Regions from separate parts of the Sinorhizobium sp. NFACC03 genome, predicted to be linked through region 1. Evidence: riboswitches for the same ligand, from Rfam matches in the RefSeq annotation. Region 1 holds a riboswitch; each other region holds the start of a gene.
The links. A riboswitch is a leader RNA that binds a small molecule or an ion and turns the genes downstream of it on or off. The one in region 1 is predicted to bind cobalamin.
Positions count from the first base shown of each region.

Region 1 (7,247 bases):
GCCGCCTCCAGGATCGAGACGCGTTTCGCCAGCTGTCCTTTTTGCACGCGGGGGTCCGGCGAGGCGAAGTCGTGTTTTTTCATGGACTGAAGATAAGGCCCATTGACGATTTAGACAATGCTGTCTAATTTTACATCTGTGTCCAAATTAATGGACAAAGTAGTCAGCGCAGGATGCGTCTCCCAAACGTTCGATCCTGGCACGACCGTCATCTTTCGAGTTTCAATCCGGGCGGCAGCAATGCCGGCCTCGTGCCGGAGCGTTGTCGCCATTTCTGAAAGATCATTGCCATGACAGCGTCCTTCCTCCGCACCGCCATCGTCCTCGGTCTGATTTCGGCGATCGGTCCCTTCGCAATCGACATGTATCTGCCGGCCCTGCCGTCGATCGGCAAGGATCTCGCGGCCGAGAACGGCGTCGTGCAGCTCAGCCTGCTGGCCTTCTTCATCTCCTTCGCTATTTCGCAGCTGGTCTACGGGCCGCTTTCGGATATCTGGGGACGCAAGGCGCCGCTCTATCTCGGCATCGGCCTCTTCACCGTTGCCAGCGTCGGCTGCGCGCTCGCAACCGACATCGAAACGCTGATCGCCTTTCGCTTTCTGCAGGGTATCGGTGGCGCTGCCGGCATGGTCATTCCAAGGGCCGTCGTCCGTGACATGCACACCGGCGTCCAGGCGGCACGGCTGATGTCGCTCTTGATGCTCGTCTTCAGCATTTCGCCGATCCTGGCGCCACTTGCCGGCAGTGCGGTGATCCAGTTCTACGGCTGGCGCGGCGTCTTCTATGCCGTGATGATCGCCGCCTTCATCGGCTTGATCCTGCTGTCGACACAGTTGCAGGAGACCCGGCCGAAGAAGGACCGCGCCGACAGCAGCCTCGCAAGTGCGCTTGCCGCATACCGCCTGCTGCTTTCCGATCGCAACTTCCTGACGCTCACCTTCATCGGCGGGCTCGGGATCTCGGGCTTCCTGGTCTATCTCGCCAACTCGCCCTTCGTGCTGATCGACCACTACGGGCTGACGCCGACGCAATACAGCATCGCCTTTTCGATGAACGCCGTGTCGTTCTTCGCCGTGTCGCAGGCGACCGGCTGGCTCGGCGAGCGCTTCGGCCTCGTACGCGTGATGCAGATTGCCGTCAGTGCCTTCGCGCTCACAATGGTCAGCATGTTCGTCGTCATGAGCCTCGGCTTCAACCAGTTGCCAGTCATGGCCGCCTTCCTGTTCGTCGGCTACGGTGTCCTCGGCCTCGTGATCCCGACATCGGCGGTGCTGGCCCTTGAGGACCACGGCGAAATCGCCGGCACCGCATCGGCGCTGATGGGCACGCTGCATTTCGTCACCGCCGCCGTCGCGATGGTTGTCGCAAGCTTCTTCTTCGACGGAACCGCCCTGCCGATGGCCGGAGCCATCACGGCTTGCGCGCTTGCCGCCTTCCTGCTGACGCAGGCAACGATCGGCCGCAGCCGGGTGGTCGCGGCGGAATAACCACACCCCTTTGATGCGCGGAGCCGCCCAAAGACATCATGTCCTCGGGCGGTTCTTCATGTTCCCGCAGGTGCCTGGGGCTTCTCAGAAATCCCAGTCCTCGTCTTCGGTCGCGACCGCCTTGCCGATGACGTAGGAGGAGCCGGAACCGGAGAAGAAGTCGTGGTTCTCGTCGGCGTTTGGCGACAGCGCGGAGAGAATGGCCGGATTGACCTTGCAGGCCTCAGCCGGGAACAGCGCCTCGTAGCCGAGGTTCATCAGCGCCTTGTTGGCGTTGTAGTGCAGGAACTTCTTCACGTCCTCGGTAAGCCCGACGCCGTCATAAAGGGTTTCCGTGTATTTCGCCTCGTTGTCGTAGAGTTCGAGCAGCAGGTCGAAGGCGAAGTCCTTGATTTCCTGCCGGCGTTCCTCGGTCAGCCTTTCCAGGCCGCGCTGGAACTTGTAGCCGATATAGTAGCCGTGCACCGCCTCGTCACGGATGATCAGCCGGATCATGTCGGCGGTGTTAGTGAGCTTGGCGCGGCTCGACCAGTACATCGGCAGATAGAAACCGGAATAGAACAGGAAACTTTCGAGGAAGACGCTGGCGACCTTCTTCTTGAGCGGATCGGCGGAGGCATACTGCTCCATGATCAGCGCCGACTTCTTCTGCAGGAACTCGTTTTCCTCCGACCAGCGGTACGCATCGTCGACATCGGGCGTCGGGCACAGCGTCGAGAAGATCGAGGAATAGGAGCGCGCGTGCACCGCTTCCATGAAGGAGATGTTGGAAAGCACCGCCTCCTCGTGCGGAGTGATGGCATCCTCCATCAGCTTGACGGCGCCGACGCCGTTCTGGATCGTGTCGAGCAGCGTGAGGCCGGTGAAGACGCGGATGGTGAGCTTCTGCTCCTCCGGCTTCAGGGTCACCCAGGAGGGGATGTCGTTGGAGAGCGGCACCTTCTCCGGCAGCCAGAAATTGCCGGTAAGCCGGTTCCAGACCTCCAGATCCTTGTCGTCCTCGATGCGGTTCCAGTTGATGGCGCGGATGCGGCTCGCTGGCTTGGTGTTCATGTTCATTTCGTTGTCCTCTCGGGCGTGGACGCCCCTCATTCCGCCTGCCGGCACCTTCTCCCCGCTTGCGCGGAGAAGGCATATGCCGCGCCATCTCGCAAATCTGGGCCGTCAGTGTGGCAGGTACCCTCTCCCCGCAGGCGGGGAGAGGGTTAGGGTGAGGGGCACTTAATGGGAACGCGGCGCTACAACGCGCAGGAAACGCAGCCCTGGACCTGCGTGCCCTCAAGCGCCATCTGGCGAAGGCGGATGTAGTAGATCGTCTTGATGCCCTTCTTCCAGGCGTGGATCTGCGCGCGGTTTATGTCGCGCGTCGTCGCCGTGTCGCGGAAGAACAGGGTCAGCGACAGGCCCTGGTCGACATGCTGGGTCGCAGCCGCATAGGTGTCGATGATCTTCTCCGGCCCGATCTCGTAGGCGTCCTGGTAATATTCGAGGTTGTCGTTGGTCATGAAGGCGGCCGGATAGTAGACGCGGCCAATCTTGCCTTCCTTGCGGATCTCGATCTTCGAGACGATCGGGTGGATAGAGGAGGTCGAGTGGTTGATGTAGGAGATCGAGCCCGTCGGCGGCACCGCCTGGAGGTTCTGGTTGTAGAGACCGCCTTGCATGACCGCCTGTTTCAGCTCCCGCCAGTCTTCCTGCGTCGGTATGGAAATGCCGGCCGCTTCGAACAGGCCCTTTACCTTTTCGGTCGCCGGCAGCCATTCGCTAACCGTATATTTGTCGAAATATTCGCCGGACGCATATTTCGAGTTCTCGAAGCCCTTAAAGCTCACGCCCTTCTCGACCGCCAGCCGGTTGGATGCGCGGATGGCGTGATAGGTCACCGTGTAGAAATAGATATTGGTGAAATCGATGCCTTCCTCCGAGCCGTAGAAGATGCGCTCGCGGGCGAGGTAGCCGTGCAGGTTCATCTGGCCGAGCCCGATCGCGTGGCTGTCGTCATTGCCCTTCTCGATCGAAGGCACTGACGAGATGTGGCTCATCTCAGAGACGGCGGTGAGCGCGCGGATCGAGGTCTCGATCGTCTGGCCGAAATCCGGACTGTCCATCGCCGCGGCAATATTCAGCGAGCCTAGGTTGCAGGAGATATCCTTGCCCATCTTTGCGTAGGAGAGGTCGTCGTTGAATTCGCTCGCCTCGCTCACCTGCAGGATTTCCGAACAGAGGTTGCTCATGGTGATACGGCCGGCAATCGGGTTCGCCCGGTTCACCGTGTCCTCGAACATGATGTAGGGATAGCCGCTCTCGAACTGGATTTCGGCGATAATCTGGAAAAAATCGCGCGCCTTGATCTTCTGCTTGCGGATGCGCGCGTCCTCGACCATCTCGCGATACTTCTCGCTGACCGAAATCTCGGTCAACGGCACGCCGTAGACACGCTCAACGTCATAGGGCGAGAACAGGTACATGTCCTCGTTGTTGCGGGCGAGCTCGAAGGTGATGTCCGGGATGACGACGCCGAGCGAAAGCGTCTTGATGCGGATCTTCTCGTCGGCATTTTCCCGCTTGGTATCGAGAAAACGCATGATGTCGGGGTGATGGGCGTGGAGATAGACAGCACCTGCTCCCTGGCGGGCGCCAAGCTGGTTGGCATAGGAGAAGCTGTCTTCCAAGAGCTTCATCACCGGGATGATGCCGGAGGACTGGTTTTCGATCTGCTTGATCGGTGCCCCCATCTCTCTAATGTTGGTGAGCGACAGCGCCACGCCGCCGCCGCGCTTGGAGAGCTGCAATGCGGAATTAATCGCGCGGCCGATGCTTTCCATATTGTCCTCGACCCTAAGCAAGAAGCAGGAGACGAGCTCGCCGCGTTGCTTTTTGCCGGCATTGAGGAAGGTCGGCGTCGCCGGCTGGAAACGGCCGGAAATGATCTCGTCGACGAGATCGCGGGCAAGTCCCTCGTTGCCGCGCGCAAGCGTCATCGCCACCATGCAGACGCGATCCTCGTAGCGCTCCAGGTAGCGCGTTCCGTCAAAGGTCTTCAGCGTATAGGAGGTGTAGTATTTGAACGCGCCGAGGAAGGTCGGGAAGCGGAACTTCTTCCCATAAGCGTGGTCGTAGAGATCTCGCACGAAGTTGAAGGAATACTGATCCAGCACCTGCTGTTCATAGTAGCCTTCGGTCACCAGATAATCGAGCTTCTCCCTGAGGTTATGGAAGAAGACGGTGTTCTGGTTGACGTGCTGGAGGAAGTACTGCTTCGCCGCCAGCCGGTCCTTGTCGAGTTGGATGCGCCCCTCTTCATCATAGAGGTTCAGCATCGCGTTCAGCGCATGATAGTCCAGCGCCGCTTCCGTCGCCTTCAGGGGGCGTTCGAGTGTTGAGACGTCCAAAATCGTTCCATCCCGTTTCTGACATTGGCGACGTCCTCCTCGGTCCCGAGAAGCTCGAACCGGTAAAGGTAGGGCACCTGGCACTTGGCCGCGATGACGTCGCCGGCGATCCCATAGGTCGCGCCGAAATTGCTGTTGCCCGCAGCAATGACACCGCGGATGTGAGAGCGGTTGCCCGCATCGTTGAGGAAGCGGATGACCTGTTTCGGTACGGCACCCCGGCCGTCGTCGCCGCAATAGGTGGGCACGACCAACACGAAGGGCTCGGAAACCGTAAGTGAAGCCTTACTTTCCTGGAGCGGTATGCGCGCTGCGCGAAGGCCGAGCTTTTCGACGAAGCGATGGGTGTTTTCCGAGCGGCTGGAAAAATAGACGATCAGGCCCACCGCCTGTCTCCTCTAGGAGAGCGCGCTGATCTTGTCGGGGCGAAAACCCGCCCAGTGTTCGGGGCCGGCGACGACGACGGGAAGCTGCATGTAGCCGAGGCCCTTGACCGTTTCGAGCGCGTCTTGGTCGATGGAGATATCAATGACCTCGTAGTTGACGCCCTGGCGATCGAGCGCCCGATAGGTCGCGGTGCATTGGACGCAGGCGGGCTTGCTGTAGACGGTAACGTTCATTTCTTCCTCGTTTGGTCGGCTGGATGAGAGCATGAGAAGGCGCACGGACACGCAACCGCGATCCGGCGAAATGCAGGGCTGTCATGGCTGTGGCTCGCTCGGATCTGGACGCCCGGGCATGCCTCTTCGTCAGCTGCGCGGGAAACCGCGCCTCTTGATTGGCGAGCGATAGAATTTCAATGACGCGGACATGACTTCACCCCGAAGCTTTCGACAGGCTGCCGGGGAGATGTCGAGACGATCAGGCAGGCTCATCCTGCCGCACGCAACTCAACTCCTCCGGACACCCCGCCCGTGGACGTTTTGCTCGAGGCAGGTCTCCTGGCTCACGGGTCTCAGCTTCCATCCCGACCTTCCCGAGGCCTCATGCCTCAGTGGTCCAATTCCGGACAGTCGCTCGCCGTCTACAGTTGCGGGGGCAGCTACGGCATAGCCTGGCGAAAACTCGCCGACGCACCGTATTCCCGTCTTAGCTCTCAATCCCTGCGAATCGAGAGAACCTCGAACACTAGATATAGTAGTTCATCGCAAATCTGCGTCAATAGGTACGAGGTGCCTGAAGCCGGGGAGAGAAGGTGATTTCTTTCGCCGTGTGGATAACAAGGAGTAAACGGCGGGATGCGGCGAAACTTGTGGGTGGAGAGCTCGGCTTCGAGCCCGGCGCTCGCTCCGTTGCCGATCACTTGCGAAGAGGCTCCGGCACGTCGCTTTTAGAAACGCCACGCCGGATCTCTCCCGAATTCGGTCCACGTGCTGGCAGGTGGCAGATCACGACAACTGCGCTGTCTCTTGCCTCTGCGCTCAGTCAATCGCAGAGCGACATGCTTACGTCTTTGTTTTCTCCGGGCTGGGCTCGAGGCGAAGCCCTTGCCATTTGCGGCGCGTCGCCGCAATCCCGCTCCGGCGAGGGCGGTGACTTGCGCGGATTGCCGTCCGTCGGCCAATGCCACGGATCGGCAATATCGCCGATGTGCGCCCGGACGGTCTCGTGATCCCGCGTCAATCCGATATCCTTCAGCTGGAATTCGCTGAACGTATCGATGTCGATGGTCGGGTTGAGTGCGTTGCCGGCCCAGTTCAGGGCATGAAGGATCGTTGATCGCACTGCGCTAAGCATTGCTATCCTCTTTGTTTTTGCTGTTGTGTTCGCGAAAAAAGTGAGGATTTTTGCTGCTTCGCGCAAAGCGATTTCTCGCATGCTGGCATAAAGAATGCTTATCTCAGGGCCATGAGCAAGATTCCTCCCATGAGTGCCGTGCGCGCCTTCGAAGCGGCCGCCAGACATCTGAGCTTCACCCGCGCCGCCGACGAGCTCGGCATGACGCAGGCGGCGGTCAGCTACCAGATCCGGATCTTGGAGGAGCGCATCGGCACGCCGCTCTTCGTTCGTCTTCCGCGTGAGGTGCGGCTGACGGCGGCCGGGCGGCAGCTGGCGCCGAAGGTGACCGAGGCGATCGATCTTCTCGGGGCTGCGTTTTCCGAGATCGCCGACAAGACCGAGCACCACCTGCACATTTCCGTGCTACCGACCGTCGTCTCGAGCTGGCTCGGCCAGCGGCTCGCCTCGTTTCAGACGGCCCATCCGAACATCAGCATCCGGGTGCACATGTCGACCGAACTGATCGACTTCAAGCGTGATGCGATCGACCTCGTGGTGCGCAGCGGCAACGGCGACTGGCCCGGCAACGACGTGTTTCCGCTCTTCCCTATCGATTACATGCCGGTCTGCACACCGTCCTTCCTGGAAA
Region 1 is NZ_FMXF01000027.1:36,170-43,416, forward strand. It holds gene BLU35_RS26675 (TetR/AcrR family transcriptional regulator) at 1-83, opposite strand, end outside; gene BLU35_RS26680 (multidrug effflux MFS transporter) at 291-1,487, shown strand; gene nrdF (class 1b ribonucleoside-diphosphate reductase subunit beta) at 1,572-2,546, opposite strand; gene nrdE (class 1b ribonucleoside-diphosphate reductase subunit alpha) at 2,726-4,879, opposite strand; gene nrdI (class Ib ribonucleoside-diphosphate reductase assembly flavoprotein NrdI) at 4,849-5,265, opposite strand; gene nrdH (glutaredoxin-like protein NrdH) at 5,278-5,499, opposite strand; cobalamin riboswitch at 5,794-6,018, opposite strand; gene BLU35_RS26705 (hypothetical protein) at 6,305-6,784, opposite strand; gene BLU35_RS26710 (LysR substrate-binding domain-containing protein) at 6,746-7,247, shown strand, end outside.

Region 2 (7,247 bases), on a different contig from region 1:
GCCGGCGGACAGTGCCTTCAGCGCACCAGCCGCCTTCTGGGCCGCTGGTGGGACCGGGATCGAGCAGAGCCTTGCCTATCAGGACTTTTTCGCAATCGGCATGACGGACCGGATTCGGGCGGCACATCTGATCGCCTTCTACAGCCGCCAGCTGAGTGTGGTTCTCGGCGCGCTCTATCTTGGCGCGGGTCTTCAGGCGCAGATCGCCGGGCTTCGCTTCGAAGAGTGGACCCGCCTTCACCAAGATCGGGAAGTTGCCGGCAAGCGTTATCATTTCCGCCTCGGTGTGGCGGAAGGGCCGCAGCATGCCGAAGGCATCAGCGCTTTCGAGCGCGGCTTCACGGCCCATCTGGCGCCGGTCATCGCGGTCCTGAAAAAGCGCACCGGGCTTTCTTCCGGGGCGCAGTGGCGGCTGGCAGCGGATTCCCTTGCCGGAGCGTTCCTGGAGATCGGTCGCGCGATCGGTGACGAGGCGCGCGGCATGGCCGAGGCGCTTGCGATCGTCAAGCGGCGGGGCTCGCGGTTGTTCTCGGAAGAGCTCTGCTACGAGGAGATCTCCGCGGTCGATCCGGCAAGCGGCGCGCAACTGTCGCGCCAATATCGGATCCGTTGCGGCTGTTGCCTCTACTTCCAAACGGAGGGTAGCAGCTTCTGCGATACCTGCGTCCTGCTGGAGCCGGACGATCGCCGCGCGCGGCTGGCCGCGCATCTCATGCAAAACGGCGGAGCCTGAACCCCGCCGTCGTTTGTTCAGGTGCCCATGGGGGGCGTGATCGGCCGGATCAGTTTGCTCTCGCGAAACGCTCGTTGATGAAGCCGGAGACGACGCCAAGCACGATCCAGAAGGCGAGCGTGGTGGCGAGTGCGGCAACCGCAAACTCGGCGCCGAGTACGGCCGGAACGTTGCTCGTAATATCGACCGGCTGCGGCGCGCCGTAGACATGGGGTGCTGCGATCAGCACCAGGCCTGCGACCTTGGAGACGATCTCCTCGCGCAGGACGACGAGATAGAGACCGACTGCGGAGAGGGCGACGGTTGCCAGCCACCAGGTCTGGCGGTCGCCGAGTTCGGCGGCCGGGAAACCCGGCAGTTCCGGCGGCAGGCCGATTGCCGGCAGCATGTGCACGGCGAGCCAGCCGCAGGCGCCCCAGAGCGCGCCGTTCCGGAGCGTGATCGGGTAACCGATCACCAGGCTGACGCCGGCCAGGAGCAGGCCGAAGCCGGAGCCGGTGACGAGGTTGGCAATGAGTGTGCCGGAGAACCGGCTCATACCGAACATGATGCCGCCTTCCTCGTGTTCGCCCTCATGCGCATAGGCTGGCGTGATCGGCGACAGGGCATCGAGCATGGCGGAAAGCGGTGAGACCGCCTTCAGCGACGAATGCTGGTCATGGCCCTCGGCGGCGGGTTGCGTCGTTCCAGGCTGTGCAGCGGGCTGTTCGGTTGCGGCCGGAGCCTCGCCTTCGAATTCCTCCGCATGCAGGATCAGCGGGGTTACCCGAAATTCCTGGGCGCCGGTCATGAAGACACCGGCAATCAGTCCAGCCACGATCGCGGCCAGAAGCGTTCTGACAATCATCTTGAAGTCCCTCGATAACGGCAAAAGCCACGCGCTGCGGCGTGGTTTGCAAGCCTTCCCGTTCTGCCATGCGGATGGCCGTTGCGCGCCGGACGAAACCGGCATGCACAAACACCGACATCCGGCACAGGCCGGATGCGTTCATGTCCGCAGACACTTCGATGCGGAACGTGAGTTACGTTCCGGAACATCGTCTTAGTGGCAGGGGAAGCCGTAGGAGTGGCGGGTGTCGTGCGCGGTGTCGTGCAGCACGGCCGAATTGGCAAGGCCGGCACCGAAGACGAGGAATGCGCCGATGAAAAGCGCGATGACGCCAGCGGTCAGACGATCGCTGAGGGAGAGCGGAATGCTCGAAACAGTAGACGTAGCCATGACAACCTCCGTGATGGCATCGGGAAATTCCCGGTGTGGGCCCTATGCCCGTATCGAGTGGCAGGTTTCCTGGCTCACGGCGCTGGGCGGGAAGCCCTGGATCAGCCTCGCCTTCCCAGATCGACCACCCTCTCGTGGTCTCTTCCAGTGGCTTCTTCCGGATCGCTCCGGAATGGCAGATCGACGTCGCTCTACAGTCGCGGGGTCGGCCGTGATGTGAATGCCCAGCATGGGTCCATCCGTCACGTTCCCGTTTACTCCCGAAACACGTTCGTGTCCCGGGAACCAATCGATCTCTGATGATTAGGATCGCACCCCTAATATGTCAATTGGACTTGCGCCGCCGCCCGGTCCATCCGCGACAAAATCGCGGATGATCATGCGTTTATAGGCCTCGACGATGCGGTCGCCCTCGGCGCGATCGACCGACACCGCAAGCCGCATGGTGCAATCGCCGAGATGCATGATCAGGAAAGCGGCACTGTCGATGGTTTCGCGCGGGGTTTCGGGCACAAGCCGGGCCCAGACATCGGCAAGCAGTTTTCCGCCGGCGCGGCTTTGCAGAAGATCGATCTCGCGCAGCGCCTTGTCGGCCTGCATTGCCGACCAGATGTCGCGCATGACGGGCTCGGCCAGGAACATGTCGTAGTAGATGTCGAACAGCACACAGAAGGCGTCGCGTAGTTCCGCGAGTGATGTGACCTTGGCAAGTTCGGCAGCGATGCACTCGTTGCACACGGCATTGTAGCGCTCGGCCAGCGTGCGCACGATCGCCGCCTTGTCAGGGAAGTACTGGTAGAGCGAGCCGATCGAAATTCCAGCCTTTTCAGCGACTTCGCTCATCCGCATGGCGTCGCTGCCCTTTTCCTGAATGAGCGCCGTCGCGCAGGCAAGGATTTGTTCGACGCGCTCGCGGCTGCGTTTCTGGCTGGGTGTCCGGCGCAGCGCAGTCTCGTCTTCGGCGGGGACCGCGGATGGGCTTGTTTCTGTAATCATGAGTGATGCTCACATTTTGGCTTGACTCTTAAAATACGAGGATTTATCACATTTGCAAATGTGAGAGATGCTCATGTTTGTTGATGAACCTTAGGAGGAAACGATGTCTCAGAAAGTCACACTGGTTTTGGGCGGTACCGGCAAGACGGGGCGGCGGGTGGCTGAGCGCCTTCAAGAGCGGGGTGTTGCGGTGCGCATCGGCGCCCGTTCGGCATCACCGTCCTTCGACTGGACGGACGAGGCGACCTGGGCGCCTGTGCTCGAAAATGTCGATCGCATCTATGTCTGCTACCAGCCCGATCTGGCGGTGCCGGGCTCTGTCGAGACCATCCGCAAGTTCTCAAACCTTGCCGTCGGCGCGGGCATCAGGCGGCTGGTGCTTCTGTCGGGGCGCGGCGAGGACGAGGCGGAAGCGGCCGAGCGCGCGCTGCAGGCCTCCGGCGCCGACTGGACGATCATTCGGGGGAGCTGGTTCTTCGAAAACTTCAACGAAGGCTTCCTGGCAGAGGGAGTTCTAAGCGGTTCGGTCTTCCTGCCCGTGGATACAGTCACCGAGCCTTTCGTCAGCTGCGACGACATCGCCGACGTCGCGGTTGAAGCGCTTCTCGACGATGATCATGTCGGCAAGGTCTATTCTCTGACCGGCCCGCGGCTGATGACCTTCGCTGAAGCCGTGACCGAGATCGCTGCCGCGGCCAAACGCCCGATCTCCTATCAGGCCGTGCCGGTTGCCGACTTCGCCGCGCAATTGCAGGCTGACGGCGTGCCTGATGACTATGTCGAACTCATCCGCTATCTCTTCACCTCGGTGCTCGACGGGCGCAATTCGAGTGTGACGTCTGACGTCGAGCGCGTGCTTGGGCGGCGGCCGCGCGACTTTGCAACCTACGCCCGCGAGACCGCAGCAACTGGTGTCTGGAGTATTGCCGCATGATCCCGCTGATCCCCGCTCTGGCGTTTGCCGCCGCGATCGGTTCCGGCCTGATGGCCGGGCTGTTCTTCATCTTTTCGGTCTGCATCATGCAAGCCTTGTCGCGGCTGCCGCCGGAGCAGGGGATCGCCGCGATGAACGCCATCAATGTCGTCATCCAGAACCCGATCTTCCTCAGCGCCTTCATGGGCACGGCGCTGCTCGGCCTGGCGCTGATCGTCGTCGCGTTCATTTCGGGTGGCGAGGGCCGATGGCTGCTGGCCGCGGGCGGCCTGGCCTATGTCGTCGGCGTGCTTCTGGTGACGATCGTCTTCAACGTGCCGATGAACGACGCACTTGGGGCCGCTGCACCCGGGCAAGCTGCAATCGACCTCTGGCGTGAGCGCTATCTCACCGACTGGGTCTGGTGGAACCACGTTCGCACCTTCGCATCGATCGGTTCGCTGGCGCTCTTCATCCTCGGTTTCGCCCGCACTTGACAAAAAGCGCCGGCAAGGCCGTCATTCCTTGCCGGTGCACCCTTCTGAGGTCTCGTCACCTCGGGCGGTCAGCGCTTGGGGATGCGCGCGTCGTACTGCTCTTCAAGCTCAGCAAACTTGCTCCAGAAGGCTGCAGGCTGCTCTCCTTCCAAAAGGTCGCGCAACAGGTCGAGATGCACGTGCCAGCCGGCGGAGAAGCTCGTCATGATACCGCGGTTGGCGATCCGGGTATGGGTGACGATCAGCAGCACCTTGTCGCCGCGCGGGCTGAGTTCGAAGCGGACCTCGGAGGGCGTATCCGTGCCTTCGTCCCAGCTATAGGCGAGCAGGCGCGGTGGCTCCCAGGCGAGCACATGCCCGTGCTTGCGAACCTCGCCGGCGTGATCGGCGTATTTTTTCGGCGGTCGATCATCCTCTGTCGTCAGTTCCGAATGGCGGAAGACGTGTTCGACCGCTGCACCCTCGGAAGAGCCGATCGTTCCCGATACCATCCAGAGCCGGCGCTTGTTTTCCTCTGTCAGATAGGACCAGACCCGCTCGATCGGGCCGGGAAGCAGGCGTTCGATGCGCACCGCATCGGGGGCGATGACGCGGCCGTAATCGGCGCTGGCAAAGGCTGTGGCAGGCGATGTCATGGCTTTTCCTCCGTATCGTTTTGAACAGTTGCGTCGTCGGCGAGAAGCAGCGCCTCAAGTGCGTCAATGCGCGTTCGCCAGAAGGCTTCGTAGTGGCGCATCCACTCCATACCTGCATGCATCGGCGCTGCATCGAGGCGGCATACATGCGTGCGTCCTTTCACTTCGCGGCGCACGAGACCTGCTCCTTCCAGCACCTTGATGTGCTTCGATGCCGCGGCCAGCGAGATCGAGAAGGGGGCCGCAAGCTCGCCGACCAGTCTCTCGCCTTGCGAAAGGTTCTGGAGCATGGCGCGGCGCGTCGGATCCGAAAGCGCGTGGAACACGGCATCGAGATGTGCGTTCTGATATTCAACCATGTTGTTGAATATCACTTCGATTGCGAAGATTGTCAACCGTTTGGTTGAATTTAGTAGTAGCTCGAGAAGGAACCGTCGCGCGGCGGGTCGTCGTGGACATGCCGTCCCTTCCAGGCGGCGAGCGCATCGGAGAGATCGTCGGTCGGCACCATCTGGGCGAACTGTTCGCTCTCGACCAGCAGCCCCTCTGCGATCGACATGTTGAGGCCGCGGGTGACGGCGGTGATGATCGAGCGGATGGCGAGCGGCGAATAGCCCATGATGCGGCTGGCCAGGTCGCGGGCGGCGGGCATCAGCTCCTCATGGGCGACGACGTGATTGACGAGCCCCATCTCCCGCGCGCGTTCCGGCGAAAAATCCTCCCCCGTCAACAGCAGTTCGAGTGCGCGCTTGCGGCCGGCAAGCCGCGGCAGGCGCTGGGTGCCGCCGAAGGTCGGCGGCATGCCGAGCTTGATCTCCGGCTTGGCAAAGCGCGCCCGGTCACTGGCGATCGCCAGATGCACGGCCTCGGTGATCTCGCAGCCGCCGCCGAAGGCGAGCCCGTTGACCGCGGCGATGACCGGCTTCGGAAAGGCTTCGAGCCGCGCCGTCAGCCGCTGGCCGCGGCGGACGAAATCGCGCACAGCCGGGTTTACGCCCGCAGCCACGCTTTCCGAGAACTCGTGGATATCGCCGCCTGCGGAAAAGGCACGGTCGCCGGCGCCGGTGATGATCACCGCGCCGACAGCGTCGTTCACTTCGATCGTGTCGAGAAGGACCATGAGCCGGTCGATCAGCTCATAGTTCAGCGCGTTGAGTTTCTCCGGGCGGTTGAGGATGAGCAGGGCGGTCCCCTCGGAAATCTGCATCAGTACGGTCTTGGACATGGTCGCTCTCCGGCTAGGGTTGACGGGGAGAGGCTAGGTGAGCGACGATGCGATGTATATTCACTAGTCGGTATACTTGAGAGATGGCGAAAGCAGAGAAATCAACGCGGGATGTGATCGTCGAAGCGGCGGAAAAGCTCTTCTATGCGGAGGGTATCCGCGCCGTCAGCGTCGATGCCGTGGCGGAAGCGGCGGGGGTGACCAAACGCACGCTCTACTACCATTTCGAAAGCAAGGACGAACTGATCGCCGCCTATCTCGAAGGCCGCGACCAGCCCAATCTCAAGCTCTTCCGGAAGTGGTTCGACACGGCCGAAGGGGAACTGGCCGACAAGGTCGAGGCGATCTTCTTCAACCTAGCGCGGGCGGCACGTCACCCGAAGTGGAAGGGCTGCGGCTTCCTGCGCACCTCGGCGGAACTTGCCAACATGCCGGGCCATCCGGCAATCCGCATCGGTGCAGCCCACAAGAAGAAGTTCGAGGCGTGGATGGCCGAGAACTTTACCGAAGCCGGCATTGCCGAGCCGATCATGCTGGCGAAGCAGATCCTGCTTCTGCTCGACGGCAGCTTCGCCGTGGTGCTGCTGCACCGGGATGCAAGCTATATGGAAACGGCAGGCAAGGCGGCGGCGACGCTGGTGCGCGTGGCGCTTGCCGGTGCGGGCCCGCGACCTGAGGCGGCGGTTGCTACACCCTGAGGCTGTCCGACGATTCCCTCTTCAATCCGGCACGTTTGGCAGGCAGGATGGCCGCATCGCCGTGAAAACCGACACCCGTGAGCGCCGGAGCGCGCTCCGTTGCTCGCCGGATAAGGAAGAACCAATGACTGTCTTGCGTATCGTCTCCAATCTCCACGCCCCGGACCCACAGATGGCACAAGCCTTTTACGGTGACTTGTTGGAGCTCGACGTGGTGATGGATCATGGATGGATCCGGACTTTTGCGGCCAAGGGTGCCGCGGCGATGCCGCAACTGAGCGTCGCCAGCGAAGGCGGCAACAATACACCCGTGCCGGTGCTTTCGATCGAG
Region 2 is NZ_FMXF01000018.1:17,226-24,472, forward strand. It holds gene BLU35_RS21295 (ferric iron reductase) at 1-733, shown strand, start outside; gene BLU35_RS21300 (CbtA family protein) at 783-1,580, opposite strand; gene BLU35_RS21305 (CbtB domain-containing protein) at 1,776-1,952, opposite strand; cobalamin riboswitch at 1,995-2,257, opposite strand; gene BLU35_RS21310 (TetR/AcrR family transcriptional regulator) at 2,256-2,948, opposite strand; gene BLU35_RS21315 (NAD(P)H-binding protein) at 3,052-3,882, shown strand; gene BLU35_RS21320 (anthrone oxygenase family protein) at 3,879-4,358, shown strand; gene BLU35_RS21325 (SRPBCC family protein) at 4,427-4,993, opposite strand; gene BLU35_RS21330 (ArsR/SmtB family transcription factor) at 4,990-5,352, opposite strand; gene BLU35_RS21335 (crotonase/enoyl-CoA hydratase family protein) at 5,403-6,218, opposite strand; gene BLU35_RS21340 (TetR/AcrR family transcriptional regulator) at 6,302-6,916, shown strand; gene BLU35_RS21345 (VOC family protein) at 7,041-7,247, shown strand, end outside.
Region 2: linked by a shared signal. The riboswitch ahead of BLU35_RS21305 (CbtB domain-containing protein) and the one ahead of nrdH (glutaredoxin-like protein NrdH) in region 1 are both predicted to bind cobalamin.

Region 3 (7,247 bases), on a different contig from region 1:
ATCCGCCAGGTCTTCCCGATGGGCAATTGGGAAAGCTATGCGTTGTGGCAGTTCTCGTCCGGCATCAATTGCGGCAAACGGCGTTGCCCCTACCGCGTGCCAGGGACGCTCGACGATATCGACGTGAATGTCGCTGCAAAGTCGCCGCTGGCGCTGAAAGCGATTTGGGCGCAGGGTGCCTTGCTGCCTGAAAAGCCATTGCCGCTCACCCTCGTTGCTCAAGCCGAGCAGGGGACGGGCATGCACGCGGTCGCACGGGCCTCCGCAACGCTTGGCGAGCCGCTGCTCGTCAGCCGTGCCGGTGCCACGAGCGGCGCCGGCAGCGGCGTCGACAGGCTGGTGACGGGCTCGATCGACTTCGCTCGCCACGAGCGCGCCCTACAGGTGGCGGTCGCCGCCGATGACGCGGCACAGGGCGGTTGTATCGGCGCGGTTGCCAATGCCGACAATCTACGGCGCGTTGCAATCAAGCCTGCGCCCTGCAACACGCCCTGATCCTTCAGGCTTCGATCTGGACATCTCCCAGCGGCCGCGAGCAACAGGCGAGGATGTAACCCTCGTCGATCTCGTCATCGAGAATACCGCCATTGTGGTTCATCTCGACCTCGCCCGCGACCTTCATCACCCGGCAGGTGCCGCAGATACCGCCCTCGCAGGCAGCGCCGATCCTCACACCGTTGGCGCGTGCCGTCTGCAGGATCGTTTGGCCGGGTTTCGCCTCGACCTCCTTGCCGCTCATGGTGAAGGCGACCTTGGCCGCCTGAACCTCACCATCATCGCCGGCACCGGCGCGCACGGCGATCTCTTCCGCGGCAGGTGCTGCCGCCGGCTGGAAGCTCTCCTCGTGATAGCGGGCCATGTCGAAGCCGGCTGCCTTCAGCATCTCGCGCACACCGCGCATGAACGGTTCCGGACCGCAGCAGAACACCGTGCGCTCCTGGAAGTCGGGAGCGAGCAACGGTAGCTTGGCACCGTCGATGCGGCCGCGCAGGCCGTGCCAGCCGTGACGCGCCTCGTGCCCTTCGACGATGAAGCCGAGGTTCAGTCCGGACATCTGTGTCGCCAGAACCTCGAGCTCCGAGCGAAACAGAAGGTCGTCCGGCCGGCGCGCGCAGGAGATGAAGGTGACATCGGTCTCCGGCACGCAGTCGGCCATCCAGCGTGTCATCGACATCATCGGGGTGATGCCGGAGCCGGCGGAGATAAACAGGTACTTTTCGCCGGGATGACGGACGAAGCTGAAATCGCCGAGCGGGCCAAAAGCCCGGAGCTTCATGCCCGGCTTCAGGTGATCGAACATCCAGCGGGTGCCGATGCTGTCGGCCTGCGCCTTGACCGTCACGGCGATCGAAAGCGGGCGAGACGGTGTCGACGACAGGGTGTAGGTGCGCATGACCGGATCGTCGGCGACCGGCAATTCGAGGGTGACGAACTGCCCGGGCAGATAACGAAACCAGGCGGGCTTCTCCGCACGGAAGGTGAAGGTCATGACATCGGCGGTCTCGACGACGGCCGATGTGCATTCGAGCATCTGCTGCCGATCGATCCAGACATGCAGTTCGTCGAAATGATGGAAGGAGGACGCCATCTGCATATCAGGCGACCTTTGAGAGCGGAGCCGCATCGCCCTGCAGGCGCTGCTCCATGAACTTGCAGTACCATTCGACGAACTGCATCACGCCGCCCTCGTGCTCCGGCGAATACGGACCGGGCTCATAGGCCGGCGAGCGGATGCCGAAGGCATTTTCCTCGACGATCTGGCGATCCTGGTCGTTGGTCTCGGTCCAGACATGAGTCAGATCCTCGAGCGTGTAGTCGACACCTTCGACCGCGTCCTTGTGGACCAGCCACTTCGTTGTCACCTGCGTGAGTTCCGGCCCGAGCGGCAACACGCGGAAGGTGATGGCGTGATCCGAAAGCACGTGGTTCCAGGTCGTCGGGTAGTGGAACATCAGGAGCGTGCCGATCTGCTTCTGCCTGACATCGGCCGACAGCGCCCTTTTTACGGCGGGCGCACCCGACATGGTGTAGCTTTCGGCATTATCGACCAGCGGCATGCGCGCGGCGCGGAACTGGCCGGTCGGCGACATCCGGAACTCGCTCGGCAGGCCCTCGGCCTCGCACTTCGCCCAATGGGCGGCAATCACCGGATCGTCCTTGGCGCCCTGCACCCCGGTCGCGGTCGGCGCTTCCGGATAGGTCCGGCAGAGTTCGGGGTGATTGGCGGCGCAGTGGTAGCACTCGCGGTTGTTCTCCCAGACGAGCTTCCAGTTGCCCTTTTCGATGATGGTGCTTTCGAAGGCGACCTTGGTCTCTCCCAGCCGGTGCGGCGCGAGGTAGGGGAATGCCAGCTCGCGGAAGGCGGCGAAATCCGCCGGCGTCTCCGACAGGTTGATGAAGATGTAGCCGCCGACCGTTTCGCAATGGATCTGCTTCAGGCTGTGGGCTGCCTTGTCGAAGTCTTCACCCATCTGGCGTGCGAAGAGCAGCGAGCCGTCGAGCTCGTAGGTCCATTGATGATAGGGACAGACGAGCTTTGCCGAAGAGCCCTTGTGCTGCGTGCAGACGCGGGAGCCGCGGTGGCGGCAGGAGTTGTGGAGCGCGCGGATCGTGCCCTGGCGATCGCGGGTGATGACGACCGGATAGTCGCCGACCTGGACGGTGAAATAGTTGCCGGCCCGCGGGATTTCGCAATCGTGGCCGATGAACAGCCAATCCCGATACCAGATGTTTTCCAGGTCCTGCCGGTAATAGTCGGGGTCGATGTAGAAGGCCCGATCGAGGCTGTAGCCGTCACGCCGGCCCTTCAGCTTGCGAAGCATATCGGTCTTGGTATCCATGTCCTGTCCTCATGCGCCATGTTTCGGAGAGGCAGGACAGGAACCCGCATGGGCGCACGCCCATGCGTTTTAGGCTCCGATCCGGCTGCCCGCCGCAACCCGTTACGGTTATGTCTGTCAAGGCTGGTTTCCGGGCTCAGGAGCCGTCCTTCGAAGGACCAGCCCGGCGCCTTCCCGGACGGAAAACCGTCCAGTGGCCTTTTGCCGAGGCTTTCGCTCCACCACCGTTGCGGGGGCAGCGCCGGGATTTGACCGGCTTCCCAATTATCCGCCTTCCCCTTTGGAAGACGACACCTTGAGTAAGGATATGTAAGCGCGGAAGGCGCCTCGGCAGGCGCCGGATAGCGACATTCAATTCCAGAATGACGACACGATCGAAACCGCCTTTTGGAAACGGATGCGAGAATTTTTCACTTTATAAACATATAGATAGATCAAAAATTGGGCAGATGCCGTCTTTTGTGACTGACATGACGCAGACACAGGAAGGCTTCGCCCGTTTGCGACATTCCCATGAATGTGCAGGGGCATCTTCCGCGAACGAAAGGAAATCCTTCATTAACCATAAGCCACTAGGCTTGCCGGCGGACGAAGATGTCCGGCAGGCAGATGGCACACTGACGATCATGGCAAAGTTCAGATATTACGACGCTGCGGCCGAGAAGCCGCCGGCGGTCATGCCGAAGACGGCCGTTCATACCGAGTTTCTGCGCACCGGCAGGATCAACCGCCGGCAATGGCTGCCGAGCGAGCGACGGTATCTGAGCTACGAAGAAGTCGCGGACAGGACCGGCAAGAAGCTCGCGACCGCCGGTGACACGACGCACAAGCGGATCAACGGCTTTCATGCCTCGATCCAGTTTCCCAAGCTGATTTTTCACCGCACGCTCGTCGGCAAGCCGCATCTCGGCTATTGCCATGTGACGGCGGCGCGGACGGCGGTCACGCCTTCCAAGGACATCACCTGGTCGTTCTACTTCGCCAATTTCTTCAGCGACCTTGGTGATGAGACACATTTCTTCGACCGTATCCAGAGCGGCTATTCCCGCATGTATTTCGCGGTCGCGATCGAGCCGAACGCCGAAGACGGACAGATGGTCATCAACCGCAACGTCCGCGACAACGGGCTCCTCTTCCGCACGGACGACCCCAAGGTTGCTCTCAAGAACGTGCTGATGCTGGGTGCCCGGGACTCCGCGCTGCGCCGCATTATCCGCAGTCTCTGAGGCAGCAACCGAACGCCCCCAAAAAAATCGTTCTGTTTTCCCGGCACGTCCGTTAAGGAAGCGTCGGAAAGGAAACGGCATGGCAGAGATCATCGACACAGGCAGGGAACCGGACCGCGCGATCGAACGCGCCTGCGCCGTTCTTGCCGAAGGCGAACCGGTCGCGATTCCCACCGAAACCGTCTATGGCCTTGCCGCCGACGCCACCAATCCCGATGCGATCAGCCGCATCTACGAGATGAAGGGCCGGCCGCGCTTCAATCCGCTGATCTCGCATGTCTCCGACATGGCGATGGCCGAGGCCCATGTGCGCTTCGACCCGATTTCCCGACGCCTGGCGGAAACCTTCTGGCCCGGACCCCTGACGCTGATCTTGCCGCAGCGGCCCGATAGCAGCGTGCATGCGCTGGCCTCGGCCGGCCTCGACACGCTTGGCATCCGCATGCCCGACGGCTTTTCGCGCCGGGTGATCGCCCGCTTCGGGCGGCCGCTCGCAGCGCCCAGCGCCAACACCTCGGGCAAGATCAGCCCGACCAGTGCGGTCCATGTCGATGCGGATCTCGGCGAAAAGCTGAAACTGATCCTCGACGCAGGCCCGGCCGAAATCGGCTTGGAGTCCACGATCATCAAGGTCGATGGCGACGAGATCCGGCTGCTCCGCCCCGGCGGCCTCGATGCCGCAGAAATCGAGCGCCTGCTCGATCGTCCGGTGATCCGACCGGAAACGGCGGGAGCAACGATCGAGGCGCCGGGCATGCTGGCCTCCCACTACGCGCCCGGCGCGGCCGTCAGGCTCGATGTTGCCGATGTGCGTGCGGGCGAGGCCTTGATCCGCTACGGCGGCGGCCGGATCGCCGGCGAGGAACAGGCGGCCATCGTTCTCGATCTCAGCCCGACCGGAAATCTTCACGAAGCGGCAGCCAATCTCTTCGACTACATGAAGCGGGCCGACGCCAGCGGCGCTGCGACGATCGCCTTCGGGCCGATCCCGTCGGAAGGATTGGGAGAAGCGATCATCGACCGGCTGCAGCGTGCGGCGGCGCCGCGAGGGTGAGATCGCGTGCGGCTTCTCCTCCGCACCCCGCCCTCACCGGACGGCCGCGATTGCGGTTATGATCGCAGCCGATAGGAACCGAGGATCGTGTCTTCAGTTCGACCGATCCGATAGCGCGCTCAAGCGCAGTGCGAAGGCAGACTCATGACGACCCTTCCCTCTCCTGAACTCATCGCCTCCTTCGTCGAGATCGTCGGCAGCGCCAATGCGCTCACCGCCGAAGCGGACAAGGCGCGCTATCTCGTCGAATCCCGCGGGCTCTTTCGCGGCACGACGCCGATGGTGCTTCGCCCCGGTTCGGTCGACGAAGTCTCTCGCATCATGAAACTCGCCAGCGCGACCCGCACCGCGATCGTACCGCAGGGCGGCAACACCGGCCACGTGGCCGGACAGATCCCGCGGGAAGGCAAAGCGGACATCGTGCTTTCGCTCGAACGGCTGAACCGGATTCGCGACGTGGATCCGGTCGGCAACGTGATCGTCGCGGACGCCGGATGCATTCTCGCCGACATCCAGAAGGCGGCGGACGATCACAATCGCCTGTTCCCGCTGTCGCTCGGATCGGAAGGCTCCGCGCGTATCGGCGGCAATGTCTCCACCAATGCCGGCGGCACGGCGGTGCTCGCCTATGGCAACATGCGCCAGCTCTGCCTCGGCCTCGAGGTCGTGTTGCCAACCGGCGAAATTTGGGACGGGCTGCGCCGGCTGAAGAAGGACAATACCGGCTACGACCTGCGCGACCTCTTCATCGGCGCCGAGGGCACGCTCGGCGTCATCACCGGCGCGGTGCTCAAGCTATTCCCGAAACCGCTTGGACATCAGGTAGCCTTCGCCGGTGTCGGCAGTGTGGAGCATGCGCTCGCTCTCTTCGAAAAGGCCGCCAGCCTTTGCGGGCCGGCGCTGACCGGCTTCGAGCTGATGCCGCGCCTCGGCGTCGAATTCACGACGAAACATATTCCCGGCGTTCGCGACCCGATGGACACCGTCCATCCTTGGTACGCGCTGATCGACATCTCGACCTCGGATTCGGCCGAAAGCGCCGAGCGCATAGTCAACGACCTCCTGGAACAGGGCTTTGCCGCCGGTCTCGTCGAAAACGCCGTGATCGCCGCCAACGAGACGCAAGGCAAGGCGCTGTGGCATATGCGCGAAAGCATGTCGCCGGCGCAGAAACCCGAGGGCGGCTCGATCAAGCACGACGTCTCAGTGCCCGTTTCCAGCATTCCTGCCTTTATGAAGGAGGCGGACGCCGCCGTCATGAAGGCGATCCCAGGCGCGCGCATCTGCTCTTTCGGCCACATGGGCGACGGCAACATCCACTACAACATTTCGCAGCCGGTCGGCGCCGACAAGCAGGCCTTCCTCGATCGCTGGCGCGAGATCAACGCGATCGTGCACGGTATCGTTCTGAGATATAACGGCTCGATCTCGGCCGAACACGGCATAGGCCAGCTGAAGCGCGACGAGCTCGCAGAAATCCGCGCACCGATCGAGATCGAGCTGATGCAACGGATCAAGCACGCCTTCGATCCGGCGGGCATCATGAACCCTGACAAGGTGCTGCGCGCCGACCGGTGAAGCGGGCAGTCTTCTGCGGCAGGCTTAAGCACCTGCCGCAAAGGGCTCGCTGCACTTCAGGCGACCCGCGTCAGCGACCGCCTGCGCGCAACTGCGAAAGAGACAGGAGCGTCTCGGCGCTGACGCCGCCTCCGCCGCTACCGCTGAGGATCGCCAGCCCCGGTGAGACGTCCGTGTTGTTTTCGACGTCATAAAGTGCCGTGAACCGCTGCAGGAGCTTCTCGAGCTTCGCGGGATCCTGCAGATCCTTGATGTTGACGACGCGCTCGATATAGGCGGCCTGCGCCTCGATCTTGGCGTTCTGCAGCCCCTCCGGCATGCTGTAGGCCGTCTTGATAACCTGGAACAGGGCGGTCTCGGCCAGGATGTCGTAAGCCGTGTTGATCTCCGGGGCCTTGCGCTTGAAATAGAGCGCCAGGCGAACGCCGCCGTTGTCGGCGCCTTCGGACTCCTCGAGCGACTGATTGAGATAGAGGTCGACCGTGGTGATCAATCCGCGCCGGGTCTGGATCTGGCCGGCCTCGCCCCGGACGATCTTGCCGTCTGTGT
Region 3 is NZ_FMXF01000001.1:493,572-500,818, reverse strand. It holds partial or broken gene BLU35_RS02405 (glycoside hydrolase family 25 protein) at 1-354, shown strand, start outside; gene BLU35_RS02400 (FAD-binding oxidoreductase) at 500-1,594, opposite strand; gene BLU35_RS02395 (aromatic ring-hydroxylating oxygenase subunit alpha) at 1,596-2,840, opposite strand; cobalamin riboswitch at 2,945-3,153, opposite strand; gene BLU35_RS02390 (DUF6656 family protein) at 3,467-4,066, shown strand; gene BLU35_RS02385 (L-threonylcarbamoyladenylate synthase) at 4,146-5,120, shown strand; gene BLU35_RS02380 (FAD-binding oxidoreductase) at 5,265-6,698, shown strand; gene BLU35_RS02375 (DUF1217 domain-containing protein) at 6,769-7,247, opposite strand, start outside.
Region 3: linked by a shared signal. The riboswitch ahead of BLU35_RS02395 (aromatic ring-hydroxylating oxygenase subunit alpha) and the one ahead of nrdH (glutaredoxin-like protein NrdH) in region 1 are both predicted to bind cobalamin.

Region 4 (7,247 bases), on a different contig from region 1:
GCTCGTCTATGCCGACCTCGACGCGTTCAAGGCGGTCAATGACCGCTATGGTCATGCGGCAGGCGACGCTGTTCTGGTCGCCATGGCCGAGCGTTTCCGGAACCGCGCCGGACCCAACGGTACTGTGGCACGGCTCGGCGGCGACGAGTTCGCAATCATCCTCGGCGATTGCAGCGAGGCCGAAGCCCGTGGGCTTGCGGCCGGTCTTGTCGCCGATGCGCAGACACCGGTTGGGTTCAACGGCCAGCTGCTGGTCGTCGGCGGCAGCGCCGGCATCGCCTTCGCGCCGCGCCATGGTTTGACCGCGCGTGCCTTGCTGCTGGCGGCAGATGAGGCGCTCTATCTTGCCAAGCGACGTGGCCGCAACCGCGTCGAGACCGCTGACGATACGGTGCTGCCGGGTGAAACCACCGGCGAGCAGCCAACCGCCGGGCCAAGCGGCCTGGGCGATTTTTCTACTCCGGTACGTTATAGAGCGTGATGACCACCACGGCCGAAAGCTGAGGGCCGACTGCGGCGGACGGCACGCGGCCGTAAAGCATGATGGTGCGGAAGGCCGTGCGCGCGTCGGTCTTCAGGTCGTGATGCAGGACGAAATGAATGCGCCGCGCGCGCAGCAGCGCCAGATTGTCATCGTCGAGATCATGGGCGATGTAGAGTGCGCAGTTGCGGTTGAGGCGATCGAAGGCTGCCAGCACCGAGCGGTTGCCGCCGCCGATCGAATAGGCGGCATTGATGTCGGGGTTGGCGGCGAGCGCTGCGTCCGCCAGCGCGCCGGTTTCGCTATCGCGACCATGCCCCTCGCTGATCTCGACGATCCTGATTGTCGGATAGTGCTGACGCAGCACTCGGCGAAAGCCGATCTCCCGCTCTTCCTCGCCGCGGAAGCGGCCGCTGGATAGCGTCACGAGGACCGTGGCCGCGGCACCTGCAAAGCGTTCGCCAATCAGATAGGCAGCCGTTTCTCCGGCCGCCCGGTTGTCGGCGCCCGCATAGGCGGTGCGCTGGGAGTTGGGAAGGTCGGTCGCCAGCGTCACGACGGGAATGCCGCCTGTCTCGAAGCGTGCGACGGCGCCAACGATCTCGGGCACATCCGGCGCCTTCAATACCAGCCCGTCGGTTCCGCGCAGGCGGATGCGGCCGAGCAGTTGCACGATGTCCTGCGGCCGCATGGTCTCGGCGAAGTGAAAACGGCAGCGAAAGCTCGTCGGCGCCAGTGTCATGGCTTCGCTTTCAAAGGCCCGTCGTACCGCATCGGTAAAGCGCTCCGGCGCCTCCATGACGATATCGATCGCGAACTTGCGGCCTTGAATGTCGAGTCCCGCCTGCTGCTTCTCCAGTTCCTCGATGGCTGCGCGAACCCTGGCGACGGTCTGGCGGCGGACACCCGGGCGCTCGTTGAGTACGCGATCGACCGTCGCGGTGCTGAGACCGGCCTGAAAGGCGATGTCCTTGACCAGAAAGGGATGGGCCACCGCCGCTGCTCTCCTGATGGATTTTTGATGGATTCCTGCTCTATATCATGTTTTGCCGCCGCCTATAGTCGTGCCCATCAAGATGTTCCGGAGGAGGAAACGCGATGAAGACCGACAACAGGGCGAGGCAGCGGATCGAGCGCATCTGCCGAAGCGGCCTGCGATATCGAGGCGTTCCGGGCGGAGGTCGAGCGCCGGACCAGCCTGGCCGACTATCCCTATGCTTCGAGCTGCGACCAGAACGTGTTGATCTACAACAGCGACGAGCTGATTGCCGCCTGCGGCGATGCAGAAACGCGGCGGGCGGTGCTTGCCGAAATCTGTGAGGCGCTGGCGACCGGCCCGGGTGTGGCGGTGTTCAAGCGCGCCTTTGCCGATACCGCCGCGGTGGATGTCGCGAGCACCGTCTTCGACGAGATCATCGAGGAGCAGCATCGCAGCAACAGCGGCGGCGGCGACCACTTCGCCAAGCCTGGCGCCAATGATCGCATCTGGAACTCGCTGGAAAAGCACTGCCTGAAGGCGCCGGCGAATTTTGCCGCCTACTACGGCAATGCCATCATTGCGCTTGTCAGCGAAGCCTGGCTTGGGCCGAATTACCAGATGACGGCGCAGGTGAACCGCGTCAATCCGGGCGGCGCGGCACAATCGGCGCACCGGGACTACCATCTCGGCTTCCAGACCGCCGCGGTGATCGAGCGCTATCCAGCGCATGTCCACAAGCTCTCGCCGGTGCTGACGCTGCAGGGCGCGGTCGCCCACTGCGACATGCCGCTTGAAAGCGGGCCGACCCTGTTCCTGCCCTATAGCCAGACCTATGTGCCGGGTTATCTGGCGCTCAATCGGCCCGAGTTCCGAGCCTATTTCGACGAGCACCATGTCCAGCTCCCGCTCGAAAAGGGCGATGTCGTCTTCTTCAATCCGGCGCTCTTCCACGCGGCCGGCAACAACCGCTCCACCGACATCCGCCGCGTGGCGAACCTGCTGCAGGTGTCCTCGGCCTTTGGCCGGACAATGGAAACGGTCGATCGACTGACGATGAGCGCGACGCTCTATCCGGCGTTGAAGGTTTTGCTTGGCGGGGGCAAACTGACCAATGCAGAAGCGGCCAATGCCATCGCGTCCTGCGCCGAGGGCTATTCCTTCCCAACCAATCTCGACCGCGATCCGCCGCTTGGCGGGCTGGCGCCAAAGACCCAGGCGCAGTTGATGCGCGAGGCGCTTGCCGCGGGAGCAAGCGAGCAGGATTTTCGGGCCTCACTCGACGCGCAGGCGAAGCGCAAGCTGAGTTGGGTCAGTCTCACAATTGACAGGCTCCCGGCGCATTTCGCTCGGGAGCCGTAGCTGTTTCACATCATCATTTGCGAGGGAGGAACTCGATGAACGGACAGATGCAAGGCAAGGTCGCCATCGTCACCGGCGGCACGCAAGGGCTGGGCGCAACGATCGCCGGCCTATTCGCCGAACGCGGTGCGGCGGGCATCGTCATTTGTGGGCGCAATGCCGCCAAGGGGCGGGCGAAGGCCGAGCAAATCGGCAAGGCCAGCGCCGCGAAAGTGGTCTATGTCGAGGCCGATCTTGAAAAGGTGGACGACGCGCGCAAGGTCGTTGCCGCCTGCGATGCGGAATTCGGTCGGGTCGATGCGCTGGTCAATGCCGCCGCCATCACCGATCGCGGCACGATCCTGGACACGACACCGGAACTCTTCGACCGGATGTTCGCCATCAATGTGCGGGCGCCGTTCTTCCTGATGCAGGAGACGGTGAAGGTGATGCGGCGCGAGCGAACGGAAGGCACCATCGTCAATATCGGCTCGATGTCGGCAATGGCCGGGCAGCCCTTCATTGCGGCCTATTGCTCGTCGAAAGGCGCTCTGGAGACGCTGACCAAGAACACTGCCTATGCGCTTCTGCGCAACCGCATCCGCGTCAACGGCCTGAATATCGGCTGGATGGCTTCCGAAGGCGAGGACCGCATCCAGCGCGAATTTCACGGCGCTGCCGCGGATTGGCTCGAAAAGGCGGCCGCCAGCCAACCCTTCGGCAGGCTCGTCGATCCGGCCGAGGTGGCGCGAGCCTGCGCCTACCTGTCTTCGGCGGAATCCGGGCTGATGACCGGATCGGTGATCTGCTTCGACCAATCGGTCTGGGGCGGCTATGACGGTTCGCCCCATCCGGTGGCGCCGCTCTAGATCACGATGATTTTGGGTCGGATCGATCCAAAATCATAAACGTGATCGGTCCTTAGAAGTTAGAGCGGAATGCGGGCGGAAAACTGCGTGCACTTTTCCTCATCCCGCTCTGACGGGCGCTTGTCTTTCGCTAGTGGCTGTGCCCTTATGACGCCGTCAGGTGCCCGCGCAAGCGGGAGAATCGGGAATCCGGTGTCATTCCGGAACGTGCCCAACGCTGTGACGGGGACAGTCGCCTCTACAAGTGCCTTGAATTGATTCAAGGTTTTGCCACTGGATCTTAAATCGATCTGGGAAGGTGAGGCGACCGGTTGAACCGAAGTCAGAAGACCGGCCTGGCGAGATAGACCGAACCCCGCGCGGACGGCGGGAGGTTTTCGCATTGTTGGGGATCGAACGATGCTGACTGAACCGAAGGGCGGCCTTGCGGCTGCCGGTGCCTTCTCGCTGGATGAGCGGGAGGCTGTCTACCGCGCTATCGAAACACGCCGCGACGTGCGCGACGAATTCTTGGCAGAACCTCTTCCCGACGATCTGGTGAAACGCCTGCTTACGGCGGCGCACAGTGCACCGTCGGTTGGCTTCATGCAGCCCTGGAATTTCGTACTGGTGCGGGGGGCAGAAACGCGCGAGCGCGTCTGGCAGGCGTTTCGTCGCGCCAATGATGAGGCGGCGCTGATGTTCGAGGTAGAGCAGCAGACCAAATACCGCTCGCTGAAACTCGAAGGCATTCGCAAGGCACCGCTCAGCATTTGCGTCACCTGTGACCGCACGCGCGGCGGCGCCGTCGTTCTCGGCCGCACGCACAATCCGCAGATGGATGTCTATTCGACGGTTTGCGCCGTGCAAAACCTGTGGCTTGCGGCCCGCGCCGAAGGAGTTGGCGTCGGCTGGGTCAGCATCTTTCACGAGGCCGAGATCAAGGCGATCCTCGGCATTCCCGATCATATCGAGATCGTCGCCTGGCTCTGCCTCGGTTATGTCGATCGCCTTTACCAGCAGCCCGAACTGGCGGTGAAGGGATGGCGGCAACGCCTGCCGCTGGAAGAGCTGGTGTTTGAGGAAGGCTGGGGGAACTGCGGCGAGAGTTCCTAAAACCCGTCTCGCAAAAGTGCGCAGCGGTTTTGCGATAACGACGTGCGAAGTATCAAAAACTTAAAGTGCAATGAGCGAATCTAAAAGATCGCGACGCGCTTTAAGGCGGCGCCAGGATCAGTTCTGGACCGGTTGATAGGCCGGTCCCTTCGGGTGCTTCAGGTCGATCGAGGTTTCTTCCTGCGGCAGGAAGGTCGGGCCGACGACGCGCACCTTGCTCTTGGACGGGTCGTAGGGCCGCTCCTCGGCCGGCGCCTTGGCGGTCGTGGTGTCCGCCGGTTTCTTGGTTTCGATCACGACGATGGACGACTGATCGTCGCCGATCTTGGTGCCGGTCGTCTTCGGCGAGGTTGCGGCAGTCTGCGGTATCTGGCAGCCGCACATGCCAGGCTTGCTGATGCCGCGGGTGCGATAGGCAAACGCATTGGGCATTTCGGTATAGGGTAGCCCGGTCACGGCCGAGACCATCTGTTCGCTCTCTTCCGTGTTGATATCGTGGAAGTAGAGTTCCGTTTCGGCGCCAGGGCAGCGCGCCCGGCAGGCCTGTTCGTCACGCGGGAAGTCGGCCGGCGTCGCATCCGAGGAGATCGGGAAGAAGGCGCCGTCGCAGGTGCGCACGCACATGGTCCGCAACGTTCCGCGGTAATAGCCATCCTGCGGCGCATAACTGTCTTCGTTATGCCCGAGCATCGGCCCGTAGGCGTCCTCAGGTGGCAGGTCGGCAATGATGTTGCGGTGCGTTTCGGGCTCTTCGGGCTCGACGCTGGCGAACTCCTCGCTGTCGCTGTAGCAGCCGTTGATTTCAAGCGCGGCAAGGATGCGGCGGCGGCTGTCTTCGCTGCCGCCGGCGAAGATCTGCTCGCGCTCCGACTTCAGCATGCGCAGATTGTCTTCCATCTCGGCGATGAGGCTGTCGAGCTCCCCGCAGCTGTCGGGGTCGCCGCCATCGTAGGTGACGACGCTGCCGCCACCGCAGCCCGCGCGGCGGCGGTCGTTCTTCGCCCGGCGCAGCTCGATATTCTGTCGTGAGATGGCGCTGGCATAGTCCCGGGCATCCGCAGTGGTGGCGACCATGTCGGGCAGTTGCGCAAGCCGGGTATTCAGCCGGTCGCACACGGTCGATGCCAGCGAAGGATCGGCACCGACCAGGGCCAGCGGCACAAGCACCACAGCGACGTGTTTCAAGCGCGGGAACACGGGCGAAGTCTCTTCCTGATGCCGCATGATGCCGGCCTTCTGATATGGGCGGCTGCCAGCGGCAATTCCTGTTTCACCTCCATCATAGAGCTTGTCGGTGATCGTGCAACGACAAGCGGCGGTTTGCGTTAACGGCTCCGGCCGGCGATGGCATTCAAGCGGCGCGGGCGGTTTCGAGCGACATCGGGCGTTCGAGAACGGTGCCTTCGATGGCGGCAATGGCCTTCATGCGCTGAAGCAGGTCGTTAGTCACTTCCCAGGCGACGGCAACGGCGAAGACCGAGCCGATGCGATGGGGTTCGGCAATGCGCTCGCCCGGGCATCCCATGCGGCGGAACATGCGCTCCAGGAACACGTCGGTGACCGTGACGATGTGGCTGATGCCGGAGGCGAGACCGAGTTCGCCGACACCGCACATCAACTCGGCGGCGGCGATCGTCACCTGATTGGAGGCGCGGTCCTGCGAAATCTCGGGCTCGATGCAGAAGCGGCTCGATTCCCACACCGAGGCGCTGCGGATTTCCGGATTGTCGCCGAGCAGGATCGGGAAGGTATCGTCCAGCATGTTGGGGCCGAGCGTCGGCAGCAGCCTCAGCGAGCCACGCAGCCGGCCGTCGGGAGCGTAGGATAGCACGTAGAGCGGGTTCGCCGTGTCGTAGTTGTCGATTTCCCATGCGCCGTCCGTCTGAACGTCCCACTTCAGGAAGTCGTGGAAGACGCGCTTGCGCAGCCGGAACATGTCGTCGACGGCCTGCGGGTGCTGTGCTCGGGTCTTTCCGTTCAGGATCCTGATCATCTTTTTCTCCATCCTTGTCTTGGGATGGGCGGATGCTGTCAGGCTGGCGGCGGTCGCGTAACTGTCGGTAGTGACAGTTTAAATCAGCGATATTTCCCACTAGATTTCGAGGGGTTTTGGGAGGGCCTTGGCGCGAGCTGCGTCAAACGGTGGGGATCAGTGCATGGCGGACGGCTTGGGCGACGGCCTGCGTGTTGGAGACGACATTCAGCTTGCGCCTCGCATTGGTCATGAAGAAGCGCACGGTGCGTTCGGAAATGCCGAGGATAGTGGCGATTTCCCAATAGCTCTTGCCGGCGGCGGCCCAGGTCAAAACCTCGGTTTCGCGACCGGTGAGGCGCATGTCACGCGCCGAAAGGCCGCCGGCCATTGCGCCGTGTTCCAGCATGGCCGCATGGAAGAGATTCGCGGCGAGCTGGAAATCGCGCAGATGTTGGCGCCGATAGGCCGTCCATTCGTCGGCCGGCATGTTGACGTTGATTGCCAGCAGCG
Region 4 is NZ_FMXF01000005.1:120,187-127,433, forward strand. It holds gene BLU35_RS10285 (GGDEF domain-containing protein) at 1-481, shown strand, start outside; gene BLU35_RS34930 (CHASE4 domain-containing protein) at 1-42, shown strand, start outside; gene BLU35_RS10290 (LacI family DNA-binding transcriptional regulator) at 456-1,475, opposite strand; partial or broken gene BLU35_RS10295 (phytanoyl-CoA dioxygenase family protein) at 1,580-2,819, shown strand; gene BLU35_RS10300 (SDR family oxidoreductase) at 2,855-3,667, shown strand; cobalamin riboswitch at 3,809-4,020, shown strand; gene bluB (5,6-dimethylbenzimidazole synthase) at 4,067-4,762, shown strand; gene BLU35_RS10310 (DUF2865 domain-containing protein) at 4,880-5,986, opposite strand; gene BLU35_RS10315 (acyl-homoserine-lactone synthase) at 6,114-6,755, opposite strand; gene BLU35_RS10320 (helix-turn-helix transcriptional regulator) at 6,898-7,247, opposite strand, start outside.
Region 4: linked by a shared signal. The riboswitch ahead of bluB (5,6-dimethylbenzimidazole synthase) and the one ahead of nrdH (glutaredoxin-like protein NrdH) in region 1 are both predicted to bind cobalamin.